DNA from 4 places in the Proteus sp. MB838 genome. Region 1 is predicted to be linked to each of the others. Evidence: predicted binding sites of a transcription regulator. Region 1 holds the regulator's gene; each other region holds the start of a gene.
The links. Region 1 encodes PurR, which represses purine synthesis genes. Its sites were predicted from a motif close to CANGCAAACGTTTGCNTG; they were not measured.
Positions count from the first base shown of each region.

Region 2: the regulator PurR is predicted to act here: its motif matches at 2,602-2,619, upstream of purL (phosphoribosylformylglycinamidine synthase).
Region 3: the regulator PurR is predicted to act here: its motif matches at 2,187-2,204, upstream of cvpA (colicin V production protein).
Region 4: the regulator PurR is predicted to act here: its motif matches at 2,256-2,273, upstream of purT (formate-dependent phosphoribosylglycinamide formyltransferase).

Region 1 is NZ_BAABMO010000023.1:59,611-63,506, reverse strand. Features, by position in the region: gene sodB (superoxide dismutase [Fe]) at 1-553, shown strand, start outside; gene cydH (cytochrome bd-I oxidase subunit CydH) at 688-771, opposite strand; gene purR (HTH-type transcriptional repressor PurR) at 1,040-2,065, shown strand; gene punR (DNA-binding transcriptional activator PunR) at 2,075-2,977, opposite strand; gene punC (purine nucleoside transporter PunC) at 3,097-3,896, shown strand, end outside.
Region 2 is NZ_BAABMO010000007.1:48,571-52,466, forward strand. Features, by position in the region: gene ACYUCW_RS04745 (fimbrial protein) at 1-134, opposite strand, end outside; gene mltF (membrane-bound lytic murein transglycosylase MltF) at 967-2,436, opposite strand; gene purL (phosphoribosylformylglycinamidine synthase) at 2,701-3,896, shown strand, end outside.
Region 3 is NZ_BAABMO010000029.1:36,768-40,663, reverse strand. Features, by position in the region: gene purF (amidophosphoribosyltransferase) at 93-1,610, opposite strand; gene cvpA (colicin V production protein) at 1,641-2,132, opposite strand; gene dedD (cell division protein DedD) at 2,315-2,953, opposite strand; gene folC (bifunctional tetrahydrofolate synthase/dihydrofolate synthase) at 2,943-3,896, opposite strand, start outside.
Region 4 is NZ_BAABMO010000019.1:56,312-60,207, reverse strand. Features, by position in the region: gene htpG (molecular chaperone HtpG) at 1-819, opposite strand, end outside; gene purT (formate-dependent phosphoribosylglycinamide formyltransferase) at 1,023-2,222, opposite strand; gene rarD (EamA family transporter RarD) at 2,334-3,245, opposite strand; gene ACYUCW_RS10135 (aminoimidazole riboside kinase) at 3,486-3,896, opposite strand, start outside.

The sequences.
Region 1 (3,896 bases):
TTATGCGTTAGATGCTCTTGAGCCACATATCTCTAAAGAAACATTAGAATACCACTACGGCAAACACCACCAAACTTACGTAACCAACTTAAATAACTTGGTTAAAGGTACTGATTTAGAAAATAAATCTTTAGAAGAGCTCATCAAAACTACTGAAGGTGGTATTTTCAATAATGCCGCTCAAGTTTGGAACCATACATTCTACTGGAATTGCTTAGCACCAAACGCAGGCGGTGCACCAACAGGTAAAATTGCAGAAGCAATCAATAAAGCGTTTGGCTCTTTTGAAGAGTTCAAAAAACAATTTAATGATGCAGCTGCAAAAAACTTTGGTTCAGGTTGGACTTGGTTAGTGAAAAAAGCAGATGGCTCATTAGCTATTGTTAATACATCTAACGCTGCAACACCTGTTTCTGGCGAAGATAAACCACTGTTAACTGTTGACGTCTGGGAGCACGCTTACTACATCGACTATCGTAATGCACGTGTGAAATACTTAGAAGAGTTCTGGGCACTGGTTAACTGGTCATTTGTTGAAGCAAATCTTGCTTAATTGACTGTTTCAGAGATGGGAAAACCATTTTTGATAATCTAATAACAAAGGGCCTAGTGCCCTTTGTTATATTGATATATTTGATTGCTCACTTTGGATAGCTAAAATTTAAGCAAATAATTAGCAATTAACAATCAAAACAATAAACTTGCATATATTACGATCATAACCAGTGCTGCTACTGCGGTACTTAAACCAAATTTCAGATCCGTATCCATCTATTTCTCCCTCAAAATGATTATAATACTCAGATTAAACCATAATCTTGTCATGGTTAATTATTATTACATATCAAGTTTTGCTAAAATAGCGACTAGAGCACAATTTATAACATTGATTAATACTTTCACTTTTGAGCTAGATCATACAAAATTCACAGCTAATCGCTAAATTATTGCCAGTGTTTGCCCTATATATGACTATACTGGCAGTTAAACCATAAAATGAATTAAAAGAGACCAATGAAGGTCAGGAGTTTTCCACACCATGGCAACAATAAAAGACGTGGCAAAACGCGCAGGCGTATCAACCACGACTGTTTCTCATGTGATCAACAAAACTCGTTTTGTTGCTGAGAACACAAGAGCGGCAGTTTGGGCTGCGATAAAAGAATTAAATTATTCGCCGAGTGCTGTCGCACGTAGTTTAAAAGTCAATCACACTAAATCCATTGGTTTATTAGCCACGTCCAGTGAAGCACCTTACTTTGCTGAAGTGATTGAAGCTGTTGAAAATAGTTGTTATAGCAAAGGCTACACGCTAATTTTATGTAATTCACATAATAATCTTGATAAACAAAAAGCTTATTTAGCTATGTTGGCACAAAAACGTGTTGATGGTTTATTAGTCATGTGTTCAGAATATCCCGATCATCTTCTTTCTCTCTTAGAAGGTTATCGTAATATTCCGATGGTCGTCATGGACTGGGGAAAAGCCCGCGGTGACTTTACTGATACCATTATTGATAACGCATTCCATGGTGGCTATATAGCCGGTCGTTATCTTATTGAACGAGGTCATCGTGATATTGGTATTATCCCCGGCCCTCTAGAGCGAAATACCGGAGGCGGTCGTTTACAGGGCTTTTTAAAAGCCATGGAAGAAGCGAAAATTACGGTAAAAGAAGAGTGGATTGTACAAGGTGACTTTGAACCTGAATCTGGTTACAAAGCCATGACCCAAATGCTCAATCAAAAACAACGCCCTACTGCCGTATTTTGTGGCGGTGATGTTATGGCTATGGGAGCAATATGTGCAGCTGATGAGTTAGGATTACGTGTTCCTGCCGATATTTCCATTGTCGGCTACGACAATATCCGTAATGCACGCTATTTCACACCAGCTTTAACCACGGTTCACCAGCCGAAAGAGCGTTTAGGACAAATGGCTTTTTCCATGTTACTCGACCGTATTGTGAATAAACGCGAGGATGCACAAACTATCGAAGTACACCCGCGTCTAGTAGAACGTCGCTCTGTTGCCGATGGTCCATTTATTGATTATCGCCGCTGATCCCCTTCATTAACGAAGCCATTCCTCATTTAAGGTTTGGCTATCGCCTAGATAATCTAATAGCCAAGTTAATGCCGGCGATTCGCTTTTATCAACCCATGTTAGACAGCACGGACTGTCTGGCAAGGGTTGTACTAAGGTAAGGGTAACCAACTTACCTTGTTCGATTAATGGCTCCGCTCGGTGCCAAGGCACCATACCAACACATAATCCTGCTAATAAACACTCAAGCCCCATATCCCATGAAGGCACTATCATTCGGCGCTGATTATTTAATGCCCAAGTATCTCGTTTTGGTAAACTACGTGAGGTATCTTCTAAACATAAACTAGGATAAGGCCGTAACTCATCATCGGTTAAAGGATGTGCCGCGCTTGCAAGAGGATGATCAGCATGACACACACATCGCCACGGCATAAAGCCCATATCTTTAAAACTATAACGTTCACCAATAGGTGAAGCTCTGGTGGCACCAATAGCCAAATCAACACGCCCGTTCACTAATGAATCCCAGACACCGTTAAAAACTTCAGGATAAACATAGAGTTCGATATCAGGAAAATGGCGATAAAAGTCCAGAATAAGTTGCTGTGTTCTAGCCGGTTTGACAATACCATCCACGGCAATGCTAAACTGCCCCCGCCAGCCATTTGAGACTTGCTGGCACATATGACGAGTGTCATTCATTTTTTTGATAACAGAACGGGCTTCTTTAATAAAGATCTTACCCGCATCGGTTAATTCAACATCACGATGCCGGCGTTCAAACAAAGGAACGGCAAGCCATTCTTCTAATTGTCTCACGGTGTAACTCACCGCGGAGGGTACTCTGTGCAATTCTTGAGCGGCTGAGCTAAAACTCCCCGTTCTAGCGACAGCATCAACGACCTCTAGCGAGTATTCTGACCACATAATATGTATTCCTTTGAATTTTTTTCACAGCATTAACCAAATATTCCCGTTTCACAAGTAAAATCACTCTTAGCTACAATATATAAAATGTTTTACATCACATAACATAGAAAATTAAAATGACTTTAAAGAATTCCACACAATCAAAAACACCTTCTCTCTTTATGGTGTATCTCGCCTGCCTTAGTATGCTGGGCTATTTAGCTATCGATATGTATCTGCCTGCATTTGGTATGATGCAACGCGAATTATCAATCAGTGAAGGCGCAGTCAGTAACAGCTTAAGTATCTTTCTATTTGGCTTTGCTGTCGCTCAACTACTTTGGGGGCCACTCTCAGACAAATTGGGGCGTAAGCCTATTTTACTTATTGGGCTAAGTTTCTTCTCCCTAGGTTGTCTAGGTATGCTTTGGGTAGACAGTGCTGCCGGTTTACTAACCATGCGCTTCTTACAAGCCTTTGGCGTCTGCTCTGCAGCCGTTATTTGGCAAGCACTAGTGATAGACCGTTTTGATGAGTCTCGCGCTCAACACGTTTTCGCATCAATTATGCCATTGGTCGCCCTTTCCCCAGCCTTAGCGCCACTAATTGGTGCTTTTCTGTTAAACCACGGTGGCTGGCGCATGATCTTTATGTTGCTGATGGCAATTACTCTTGTATTAATGCTACCCACATTGATGCTAAAAAATATTAAACAAAAATCAGTTATTGATGCAGGCCCATCTACAGTATCATTTTTAACTTTGCTTAAGTCACCTATCTATGCTGGTAACGTATTAGTTTACGCGTCCTGTAGTGCGGGTTTCTTTGCTTGGTTAGCAGGCTCTCCGATTATCCTTGAGAAGATGGGTTATTCACCACAAGATATCGGCTTAAGCTATATTCCACAAACCATCGCATTTATGGTAGGTGGTTATGG
Region 2 (3,896 bases), on a different contig from region 1:
ACAATTTCACCTTTTAATTGAATTTCGCCTTTAGTTGAACTTACTTTTGGTGCAGGCGTTTCATTTTCAGCTGTAGCAACAGAATTAATACCAAATACTAAAGCCGCAGCCAAAGCAATTTTACTCAGTTTCATTATAGATGATCCCTTGAAGGTAGTACGTATTATTATTGACTAAAAATAAAAATAGTATTGATGTCCAAATGTAAAAATTGATGTACATTACATTTTTCATCAAGTCGGATAATGACTGGTTTATATGATATCAGTAAAAATACTATCAGTGATATAAGATTTTGTTAGTTTGTGCAATTTTCATATTTTAATCTATAAATTCCTTTTTAATAGTTTTTTATATAGAAATATTCTCTTTATTACTCCTAATACGGGTAAAAAAGTTTATATGGCAGAGAAATTTAATAGATATGATTATTAACATTATATTAACGTTATAAACTATGCTGTTATTAACATAACTTTAAAAAAATTAATAAAACTAATAATAAAATATAATAAAGTATATTTTTCAGTTATTTATAAGCTTTGCTTGTAACTATAAAGTTAATTTTCATAGATAAATAAGATTTTTGTAAGAAATTAATAACAAAATGAATAGTAAATAGTGAGATAATGATTAAGTATTTATATTAATATTTTCTTATATATAACCTATTCCAATGTACTAAAAATAGCCTTATTGGTTGTTTTTAAGTCAAATTACTCATTCTGTGAGTGGTTTTAGATTAATTTGTTATTTTTTTTAACATGAGTAATTTAACTATTTTTAATAAAAAAAGTATTAAAATAGTAACATTTTTTATCAAGTTCGCAGTAAAACCCGTCCTTCAAGAGGGGGAGGATACCAAGTTATAGCACGGCATAGAGAGGATTATGCTGCTAAAATTGTGGTTAGATGAATAAAAAACGAGGGTAGTAAGCCCCTAAAAAGAGGCTATATAATTGACAACTAAGATGAAGAGGGGGAGCCTACGGAGCGAGGCGGTAATAAAGCAGTATTGGCTGAATCGTCTTTTTCGTCTTTTGATAGGATCTTATTTTTACTCTCTTTTGCTTGTAGGTATCCCTCTAAACTGAGTTGATAGCGACGAATATTTTCAACATAACGATAAGCTTCATGTCCTCTCGCATAACCATAGGGAAGATCTAAATAGTATTTCTTTTGGCTGAGCAAAGGTAACCGCGCTTTTACATCTAACCAGCTATTAGGATTGGCGCCTTGCTGTTCGGTTAGCTTTCTTGCATCTAACATATGACCATATCCCATGTTATAAGCGGCAAGTGCAAACCAGATTTTTTCATCATCAGGGATAGTATCTGGTAGGCGAGAAAGAAGATGTTTTAAATATTGCGCACCTCCTTTGATACTTTCTTCGGGATCTAACCTATCTGTTATACCCATACTTGATGCAGTTGGACGTGTTAGCATCATTAAGCCTCTTACACCTGTCGGTGACGTGGCATGGGGATCCCAATGTGATTCTTGCCAAGCCATTGCTGCTAATAAACGCCAATCAAAAGTCTCGGCATATTTTTCAAACAGAGGTTGATAATTAGGTAATATTGAGTCAATGGCGGTAATAAAAGAGAGTGTATCAAAGTAGTCAAATGAACCAACATGACCAAAATACTTCTCTTCTAGTCTTGCGAGCACATCGTCTTGGGAAAGTTGATTGAAGTAATCCAACATGGCTGCATACAGACTATTATCATCTTGATTTGGTAAATACCACGTTAATGGACGACTTTCCGTCACCTCAAAAGCGACTGCAACATTAGGGTGAATGCGTTGTTGTACCGCGACGCTGATTGAATCGGCCAGTACATAAGTTATTTTACCTTCAGATAACTCTTCAAGTAGCTGTGACGTCGTTTTAGTCTCTGATTCTTCCCATTCGAGTTCAGGATATTGCGTTTCTTTTAATGTTTTTAATAAGCTGGCATGAGCTGAACCGGCTGCGACGACAAGGCGCCCATTAAGCTCATCAAAACGACGAGGCCTCAATGTGCCTTTACGATAGATCAGTTGTTGAGAAACTGAGAAATAGGCTGGCCCACTTCGTGTCGTATCTAGCCTTTCTTTATTATAAATTAATCCAGCGGCAATAAAGTCTGCTTTATTATTCTCCAGATCATCAAAGAGTTGGTTGATATTCGTCCGCATATTAACGACAAGTTTCACGCCAAGATAATCAGCAAAGCGTTTCACTAATTCATAATCGAAACCTACGGGGTCCTTTTTATCATTTATCGTTATCAGTGGTGAAGGGATAGTACTCACTCTAAGCTCACCACGAGATAAAATCTTATTTATCTGCGCTTTTTGCCTGTCAGGCCAAGTAATATTCAGTGCAATAATCGCAGCTGAAAATAGCGCTATGATAACGATAACGAAATAGTTAATCCTTATATTGTTCAATAGGTTGGTTCTCGTTAACGTTGTTTTTTATTGTGTGTAAAGTAGTCATTTAAACATGGATAAATTTCCAGTAATCGACCATTTTGCTCAACATTTTGCTAAGACGCAACTTGATTACACCAATTAATGATGAAAACACGCTAAGTTAAATGCTGTTATTTTGTTCACGCAAACGGTTTCGTCTGAGCAGTTATTCTATTATACTAGGCGCGTTTCCCCTGAATGATTGATCAGGTTAGCTGCTAAAAGAGAGAACTCAATATTATGGAAATCCTGCGTGGCTCCCCCGCTTTATCCGCTTTTCGTATTAATAAACTATTAACTTTATGTCAGGAAAACCAACTTCCTGTCCGTGGTATTTATGCGGAGTTTATCCATTTTGTAAAAGTGGATGGACAGCTATCTGAAGATGAACAAGCTAAATTAAGCAAGTTACTGCACTATGGCCCTTCATTAACAGAGCATGAGCTTGTTGGAGAGATGCGTATTGTTGTACCACGACCGGGAACCATTTCACCATGGTCGACTAAAGCGACAGATATTGCCCATAATTGTGGTTTAGCACAAGTGGTTAGAATTGAACGTGGTATTGCTTATTATATAGATAGCGATACGATGGCCGAAGAACAGTGGCAGTTGTTATACGGTTTTATTTATGATCGTATGATGGAAACAATTTTTACCGATTATCAACAAGTTAATGCGCTATTTGCTGAACAGACACCCACCCCATTAAAAACAATTGATGTTCTTGCTCACGGTAAAGATGCGCTAGTTGCTGCCAATATTGAAATGGGGTTAGCGCTGGCTGATGATGAAGTTGATTATCTAGTAGATGCTTTTAAACGTTTGCAACGTAATCCAACTGATGTAGAACTTTATATGTTCGCTCAAGCAAACTCAGAGCATTGCCGTCATAAAATTTTTAATGCAGATTGGATAATCGACGGTAAAGCGCAAGACAAATCATTATTTAAAATGATTAAAAATACTTTTGAGCAAACTCCTGATTATGTCTTGTCGGCTTATAAAGATAATGCTGCTGTAATGGAAGGCTCCGTTGCTGGGCGTTTTTATCCCGATACGGAAAAAGGGCATTACCGTTATCATCAAGAGCCTGTCCATATCTTAATGAAAGTGGAAACGCACAATCACCCAACGGCAATTTCCCCGTGGCCTGGTGCAGCAACTGGCTCTGGCGGCGAAATTCGTGATGAAGGGGCGACAGGCCGTGGGGCAAAACCTAAAGCGGGTTTAGTCGGTTTTTCCGTTTCTAACTTACGTATTCCGGGGTTTGAACAACCTTGGGAAGAAGATTTTGGCAGACCAGAACGTATTGTCAGTGCACTGGACATTATGACAGAAGGCCCTTTAGGTGGAGCCGCATTTAATAATGAATTTGGTCGCCCCGCCTTATTAGGTTATTTCAGAACCTATGAAGAGCAGGTTAATAGTCATAA
Region 3 (3,896 bases), on a different contig from region 1:
ATCATTATGATGATTAACCCTCAAAAAACAAGCGCCGATGTAGTGTTACGCTAGCATCGACGCTTGATAAAGGTGACTATTTTAACGGAAAATTATCCTTCGTTATAGATTTCTAAGTTCTCAGCTTCATGTTGATCACGAATTTTATGTTCATCATCACGACGTAAATTTTCAAGGTAATCTAAATAGCCTTGATCAATATCTTTTGTGATATAGACACCATCAAATACAGAGCATTCGAATTGGTTGATATCTGGATTTTCTTCTTGAACAGCAGCGATTAAATCAGAGAGATCTTGAAAAATAAGTCCATCAGCACCAATCAGTTTACGTATTTCATCCACTTCACGCCCATGAGCAATTAATTCATTGGCATTAGGCATATCAATACCATAAACATTAGGGAAACGCACTTCTGGAGCGGCTGAGGCAAAATAAACTTTTTTAGCCCCCGCTTCTCTCGCTAACTCAACAATTTGCTCTGATGTTGTGCCACGTACGATAGAGTCATCGATAAGTAACACATTTTTATCGCGAAATTCTGCACGGTTGGCATTTAGTTTACGACGTACTGATTTGCGACGCTCTTGCTGGCCGGGCATAATAAAAGTACGTCCAACATAACGATTCTTCACAAAACCTTGTCGATAAGGTTTATTTAAGATGTGGGCAATTTCTAATGCAATATCACAAGAAGTTTCAGGAATAGGGATCACCACATCTATTTGTAAATCTTCCCACTCTTTAGCAATTTTAGCGCCGAGCTTTTGCCCCATACGTAGACGGGTGTTATATACGGAAATTTTATCAATAAAAGAGTCTGGGCGCGCAAAATAAACATACTCAAATAGACAAGGCACTAATTGCGGATTTTCAGCACATTGACGGGTAAACAGTTGTCCTTGCTCTGTGATATAAACAGCCTCACCGGGTGCTACATCACGCAAGAATTCAAATCCTAGTGTATCTAGAGCGACACTTTCAGACGCAACCATATACTCACTGCGTCCATCTTCTAAAGTACGTTTGCCTAACACTAAAGGACGAATGCCATAAGGATCACGAAAAGCTAATAAGCCGTGGCCGATGATCAAAGCAACGCAAGCATAAGCGCCACGTAATTTTTTATGCATAGCCGCAACAGCGGTAAAAATATTATCTGGCTCTAGCGGAAAATGATCGAAGCGATCTAATTCATACGCTAGCACATTGAGTAAAATTTCGGAGTCTGAGGTGGTATTGATATGTCGACGAGCAGTTTCAAATAATTGACGACGCAGCAAATGCGCATTGGTTAAATTACCATTATGTGCAAGTGTGATCCCAAAAGGTGAGTTAACATAAAAAGGTTGCGCTTCTGATGCACTCGAACTGCCCGCGGTTGGATAACGTACATGTCCTATTCCGATAGTTCCTTTTAAACGCAACATATGACGCGTTTCAAAGACATCTTTCACCAGCCCATTTGCTTTGCGTAGACGAAAACCGTTATTCTCATCAATTGTTGCAATGCCTGCTGCATCTTGACCTCGGTGTTGTAACACCGTTAACGCATCATAAATCGATTGGTTTACTGGATTAACTCCAGCGATACCGACAATACCGCACATGAAAAGATCCTCATCAGCCAGACGGAGAGGTTACATTTTCTCCGACACGAAACTTGACGCATTTTGTAGGTAGTCAAAGAACCACCTAATAATATGGTTGAATTGAGGAATAAGCTCAGAACGTTGCCAATCGGCACTGTCTGCCATAGGAGTAAAAGCACCCAAGACAAAAAGTAACGCTGATACAATCAGCACACCTCTTGAAGCCCCGAAACAGATCCCCAACACACGATCTGTACCTGATAACCCTGTGCGTTGAACAAGAGAGCTAATCACATAATTAATCACCGCACCGACAATTAGCGTTGCAATAAACAGTGTGACAATCGCAATCCCGTTACGAACCAGCTCATCTTCAAACCGAGTAAAATAGACGGCTAGATAAGGATAAAACTGACTTACAACAAAAAAACCACAACCCCAGGTGATAAGTGATAATGCTTCACGAACAAAGCCACGGATCAGGCTAACTAATGCAGAAAAACCGATAATGGCAATAATGGCGTAATCTATCCAGACCATAAATCTCTATCCAATAACGATGCCCCGCATTAATACGGTAGCATTCTAACAGAAAACGAAAACGTTTGCGTAACCCTAATTTTCGATAATTTTAAAATAATTTACGGCGACATGAAAAATCATAATCGCCGCAATAAGTTAACACCTTGTTACTTCACTCATCTGATGTCTCATCAACATAGTTATGGTTTATAGGCTCTTACTTCACCTTGCAGGCCTGTTAGCTTTTTAAGGCGAGGTAACATCGCCTGTAACTCTGCTTTTGAGGCATTAGGCCCAATATAGATACGTGTCACTTTTCCTGAAACAGGGCGAGCAGGCACGGTATATACTGGATAACCGGAGAGATGCATTTTTGCAATAATTTCTTCAACTTTCGCCGCATTTTTCAAGGCACCTAACTGCACAACCCAAGCCTCACCTTTCGGCGCGGTTGTTTCTGATACCGCCGGTGGCGGAGTAGTTGGTGGCTCTACAGGCGGATTAACCACTTTAGGTGGCTCAACAACCGGTGTTGATGGCGCTACTTGAGGCTCCGATACTTCAGGAGTAGAAACTTGAGGCTGTTCAACCCCCGTCACCGCTTCAGAGATCATCGCCTCAGAAGCACCCTCTGATGGCGTTGACGGTGTTGTGGTTTGCTCAATCGGCGCTATTGATTCAATATCTTGCTCATCACCGGGTTTGGGGACTAAAGGAATAGAGGCAAATTGGTCTTCGTTATATTTCTTATCGCCGTCAAATAATGTAGGAAGAAAAATAACCCCTACCGCCACAAGAACAACGGCTCCGACTAAGCGATTTTGAAATTTACTTGCCACTCGCACTCTCCTTTTCCAATAGTTCCATTACATGAGCAACGGTATGGAATGATCCACATACAACCACAATATCATTTTTTTGCGCCTCAGATATTGCTTGTTGCCATGCTTGCTCGACACTATCAAATACTGCCGGATAGTCGAGGTGCTGAGCTAATACCTGGGCTGATGCGCCACGAAACTCATTCAATGGCGCAACATACCACTGATCGGCTTGAGGGGATAAACACGCTAATGTACCCGCAATATCTTTATCACCCAGCATACCAACAACAATGCGCACTTTGGTATCAGAATAACGCGGTAATTGCGCCAGTTTTTCGGCTAAATATCCAGCAGCATGCGGATTATGAGCAACATCAAAAATAACTAATGGATGCTGCGAAATTATCTGAAAACGTCCCGGCAACTGAGCTTTACTCATTCCCTCAACAATACTTTGATGGGTGATCCCTTGACTCACTTTATCATTGGTTTTCAATAAGCAGCGTATCACTGCCATTGCCGTACCTGCGTTGGCTAAGGGAATATTAGGGATGGGAAGTTTTTCAAACTGCTTATCTGCACTACGCCAATGCCAGTGATCACCATCAATAGAAAATGACCAATCAACACCACGACGAAATAATTTAGCCTGTTTCTGCTGCGCGACTTGTGCAATAGAAAGTGGCATATCTGGCTCGCCTACAACAGCATAGTGATTTTTACGGAAGATACCGGCTTTTTCATGACCAATATGCTCTCTATCAGCCCCTAGCCAATCGGTATGATCAAGGGCAATACTGGTGATAGCTGCAATATCAGCATCAACAATATTGGTTGCGTCTAAACGCCCCCCTAACCCAACTTCAAGAATAACCACATCAAGTTGAGCTTGTTGAAATAGTTTCAATGCCGCGAGTGTACCGTATTCAAAAAAAGTCAGCGAAATATCGCCTCTGGT
Region 4 (3,896 bases), on a different contig from region 1:
CTCTTGTTTACCTTCAACCCGGTTATGTGCCCAGCACAGCGGATCAGCAAAATCATGAGAAAGATGCTTATAAAATTCTTTATATTCATCATCACTGATTTCTGACTTATTACGCGTCCATAACGCTTGGGCTTTATTTATTTTTTCCCATGTAACAGTGCCGTCTTCTTCATTTTTAGTTTCTATTTCGACAGGTAGGGAAATATGATCAGAGTATTTGCTGATAATACTACGCAGACGCCAATCATCTAAATATTCGTCTTCACCTTCACGTAGATGCAGGGTAATTTCGGTACCACGATCCGCTTTTTCAATATCAGCAACCGTATAATCACCTTCACCTTGTGACTCCCAGAAAACACCTTTATCAGCAGGTTGCCCCGCGGCACGGGTACGTACCGTCACTTTGTCTGCCACAATAAATGCGGAATAAAAACCGACACCAAACTGACCAATTAATTGGCTATCTTTCGCTTGGTCTTGTCCAATAGACTCTAAAAATGCTTTAGTCCCTGATTTCGCAATAGTCCCTAAATTATCAATCACTTCATCGCGGGTCATACCTATGCCGTTATCACTGATAGTCAGTGTTCTTTTTTCTTTATCAGTGGCAATGCGGACATGAAGTTCACCCTCATTTTCATAAAGAGCTGCATCGGATAATGCACGAAAACGTAACTTATCCGCCGCATCCGATGCATTAGAAATCAATTCGCGAAGGAAAATTTCTTTATTAGAGTAAAGAGAATGGATCATTAATTGTAGAAGTTGCTTAACTTCAGACTGAAATCCTCTCGTTTCCTGATCTTTCATACTCATTTTTACCTCAATTTATCCTAATTTGGCGAAAAAAATCGATATGACTTAAAAGGTGGGGATAGTTAAGCAAGTTTCAAGGGAGCAGAGCTTAATAACATTAATAAAAATACTGAAATGCCATATAAAGAGGAAAAATCAATTACATAACAGCTAGGAATAACCGCCAAGGCAAGCATGATATAAAGCCATTGGCGGTATGTAGATCACCGCGATAAATGGTTATCACCATCATGGGCTAAAATCGCTTGTGCACCTAAATTCGCCTCTTCAATAGCATGTTTTATGGAATCGGCATGAGCAAGCACCACGCCTAAACGACGATGTCCTGCGATTTCAGGTTTAGCAAATAAACGAATTTGTCGATTTGCCTTAAGCGCTTTTTCTAACCCCGTATAGACAATATTAGTACTAGACAACTCAGGTAAAATCACCGCGGAAGCACAAGCACCTAATTGGCGAATACCACCGATGGGATAGCCTAAAAAAGCACGCACATGGAGCGCAAATTCTGATAAATCTTGTGAAATTAAGGTAACAAGCCCTGTATCATGAGGACGCGGTGATACTTCATTAAAAAACACCTCATCACCTTGGATAAATAGTTCCACACCAAATAACCCATAACCGCCCAAATTCTCCACTACTTTACTAGCGATATGTTGTGCTTTGGCAAGGGCAATATCACTCATTTTTTGTGGTTGCCATGACGCACGATAATCGCCTTTTTCTTGCCGATGACCAATAGGCTCGCAAAAATGAATACCATCAATAGCACGAATCGTGAGTAATGTTATCTCAAAATCAAACGGGATCATCTTTTCAACAATCACGCGCCCTTGCCCTGCTCTTCCCCCTTCTTGAGAATAAGTCCATGCACTAGTGAGATCTTGCTCTGAACGAATAACACTTTGTCCTTTTCCAGATGAGCTCATCACCGGTTTTACAATGCAAGGAAAACCAATCTCAACTGCCGCTTTTCTAAAAGCCGCTTCATCATCAACAAATTGATAAGGAGAAGTCAGTAAGTGTAATGTTTCTGCAGCGAGACGGCGTATTCCTTCCCTATCCATAGTGAGTTTTACTGCACGGGCACAAGGTACAACTTTTTGACCATTATTTTCTAATTCGACTAATAATGAAGTAGCAATAGCTTCAATTTCAGGCACCAAAAAATCGGGTTTCTCTTGAGTTATAATCTGTTTTAATGCCTGGCTATCAAGCATATTGACGACATAATGGCGATGAGCAACATGCATTGCCGGCGCATTGGCATAGCGATCAACCGCAATAGTCTCAATGCCAAGACGTTGGCATTCAATGATCACCTCTTTACCTAATTCGCCTGCACCTAATAACATCACTTTTGTGGCATTAGTGGTCAGAGCCGTTCCCAAAATGGTCATTTTCGATCCTTATCTCAGTCAGATAATACGCATTACGCAAACGTTTGCATTTAGTGGTAGCATAACGGAATTTAACAAAGAGAAAAATAGCCATAGTAAAATTTAAATACTTTATATTTTTTGGCTATGCTGACCTTTATGAATTTTTAAGGCATTAAGGCGCTTTCTAATCAGCGCAAAAATACAACACAATAGCCCTAACCAAATCAATGAAAAACTTACTCCTTTCACAGCATCAAATGCTTCATGGAATAGGAATACGGCCAGTAAAAACTGCATTGTCGGTTCAATATACTGTGCTAAACCAATAACGGTTAAGGTGGTTCTTTTGATTGCTGCGGTAAAAAACAGTAAAGGGAGAATAGTCACTGGGGCGGTTAAAATATAATAGAAACGAGTTAAATTGTCTGCAGAAGAAAACGCACTTTCATCTCGCATAATCAGCCAAATCATCGCCCCTATAGCGACCGGAATTAGCCACAAAGTTTCAATAAATAATGAAGTTATGACATCAAAACGAATAAATTTACGAATGAGTCCATAAATCGCAAATGCTCCTCCCATCACGAGTGCCAGTATGGGTAATTGACCATACATCCATAATTGATATCCCACTCCTGCACAAATTAATATTACCGCCCATTTTTCAGCAGGATTTAATTTCTCTTTAAGAAAGATAACGCCCAATACAATAGAAAAAAGTGGATTAATAAAATACCCCAGACTGGCGGCTAAGACTTGTTGATGCGTAAGTGCATAAGTAAAGGTGCACCAAGAGACTGCCATTGCTAATGAACTAAATAAACACATAAAAATAGAGCGTCTATCTTGGAGAACAGCACGCCAGCGAGTTCTATTTTTAATAAATAATCGAACCAGTAATAACAGGGGAATAGACCAAATAAGACGTTGTGCAAGTAACTCTAATGGTTGAGCACCGGGTAATAGCCGATAAAAAAGAGGGGTTATTCCCCATAAAATATAGGAGCAAATGGCTAATAACACACCTGACTGAGCCCACATATGACTTTCCACCAATAGCGTTAAAGAGACCTTACTATCATACGCCGAAAACGAATCAAACAATATGATCATATCCGCTACTTATCAGCGTCAAAGTAAGCGATTATCAAAATAAACCACTGAGTAAAACATAAAAAAAATCTCTATAAATAAAGTTGTATAAACCTTATTTATAGAGATCACAAAAAGACCAGAGCAAAGGGGAAAATAGGACTTACAAGCAAATAAACAAATAATCCATTAAAAAATATCTCGTACATGTAACGGCGGTTGTTTACTGACAAATTCACGCAATACTTTTCGGCTCGGTGCTGCAGCAATAGTGCCCTTTTTAGTGGTTGCTAATGCGCCACAGGCCGCGGCTTGCGTAATAATTTTTAATAAATATTGTTCATCATCAGCAAAACCATATTCTGCAACTGCGGCTAATAATCCTGACATAAAGGCATCACCTGCCCCTGTGGTATCAACACAATTGACGGTAAAGGCACTCAAGGCAACTTGTGTTGTAGGCGTCAACACTAAACATCCTTTAGAGCCTTGGGTGATCACTTTTAAACGAGCAGGATAATCAGCTAATTTTTTTAATGCATTTTCTAAGGTAATTTCCTGAGTCATCCAAGTCAGTTCATCTTCAGATAATTTCAAAAT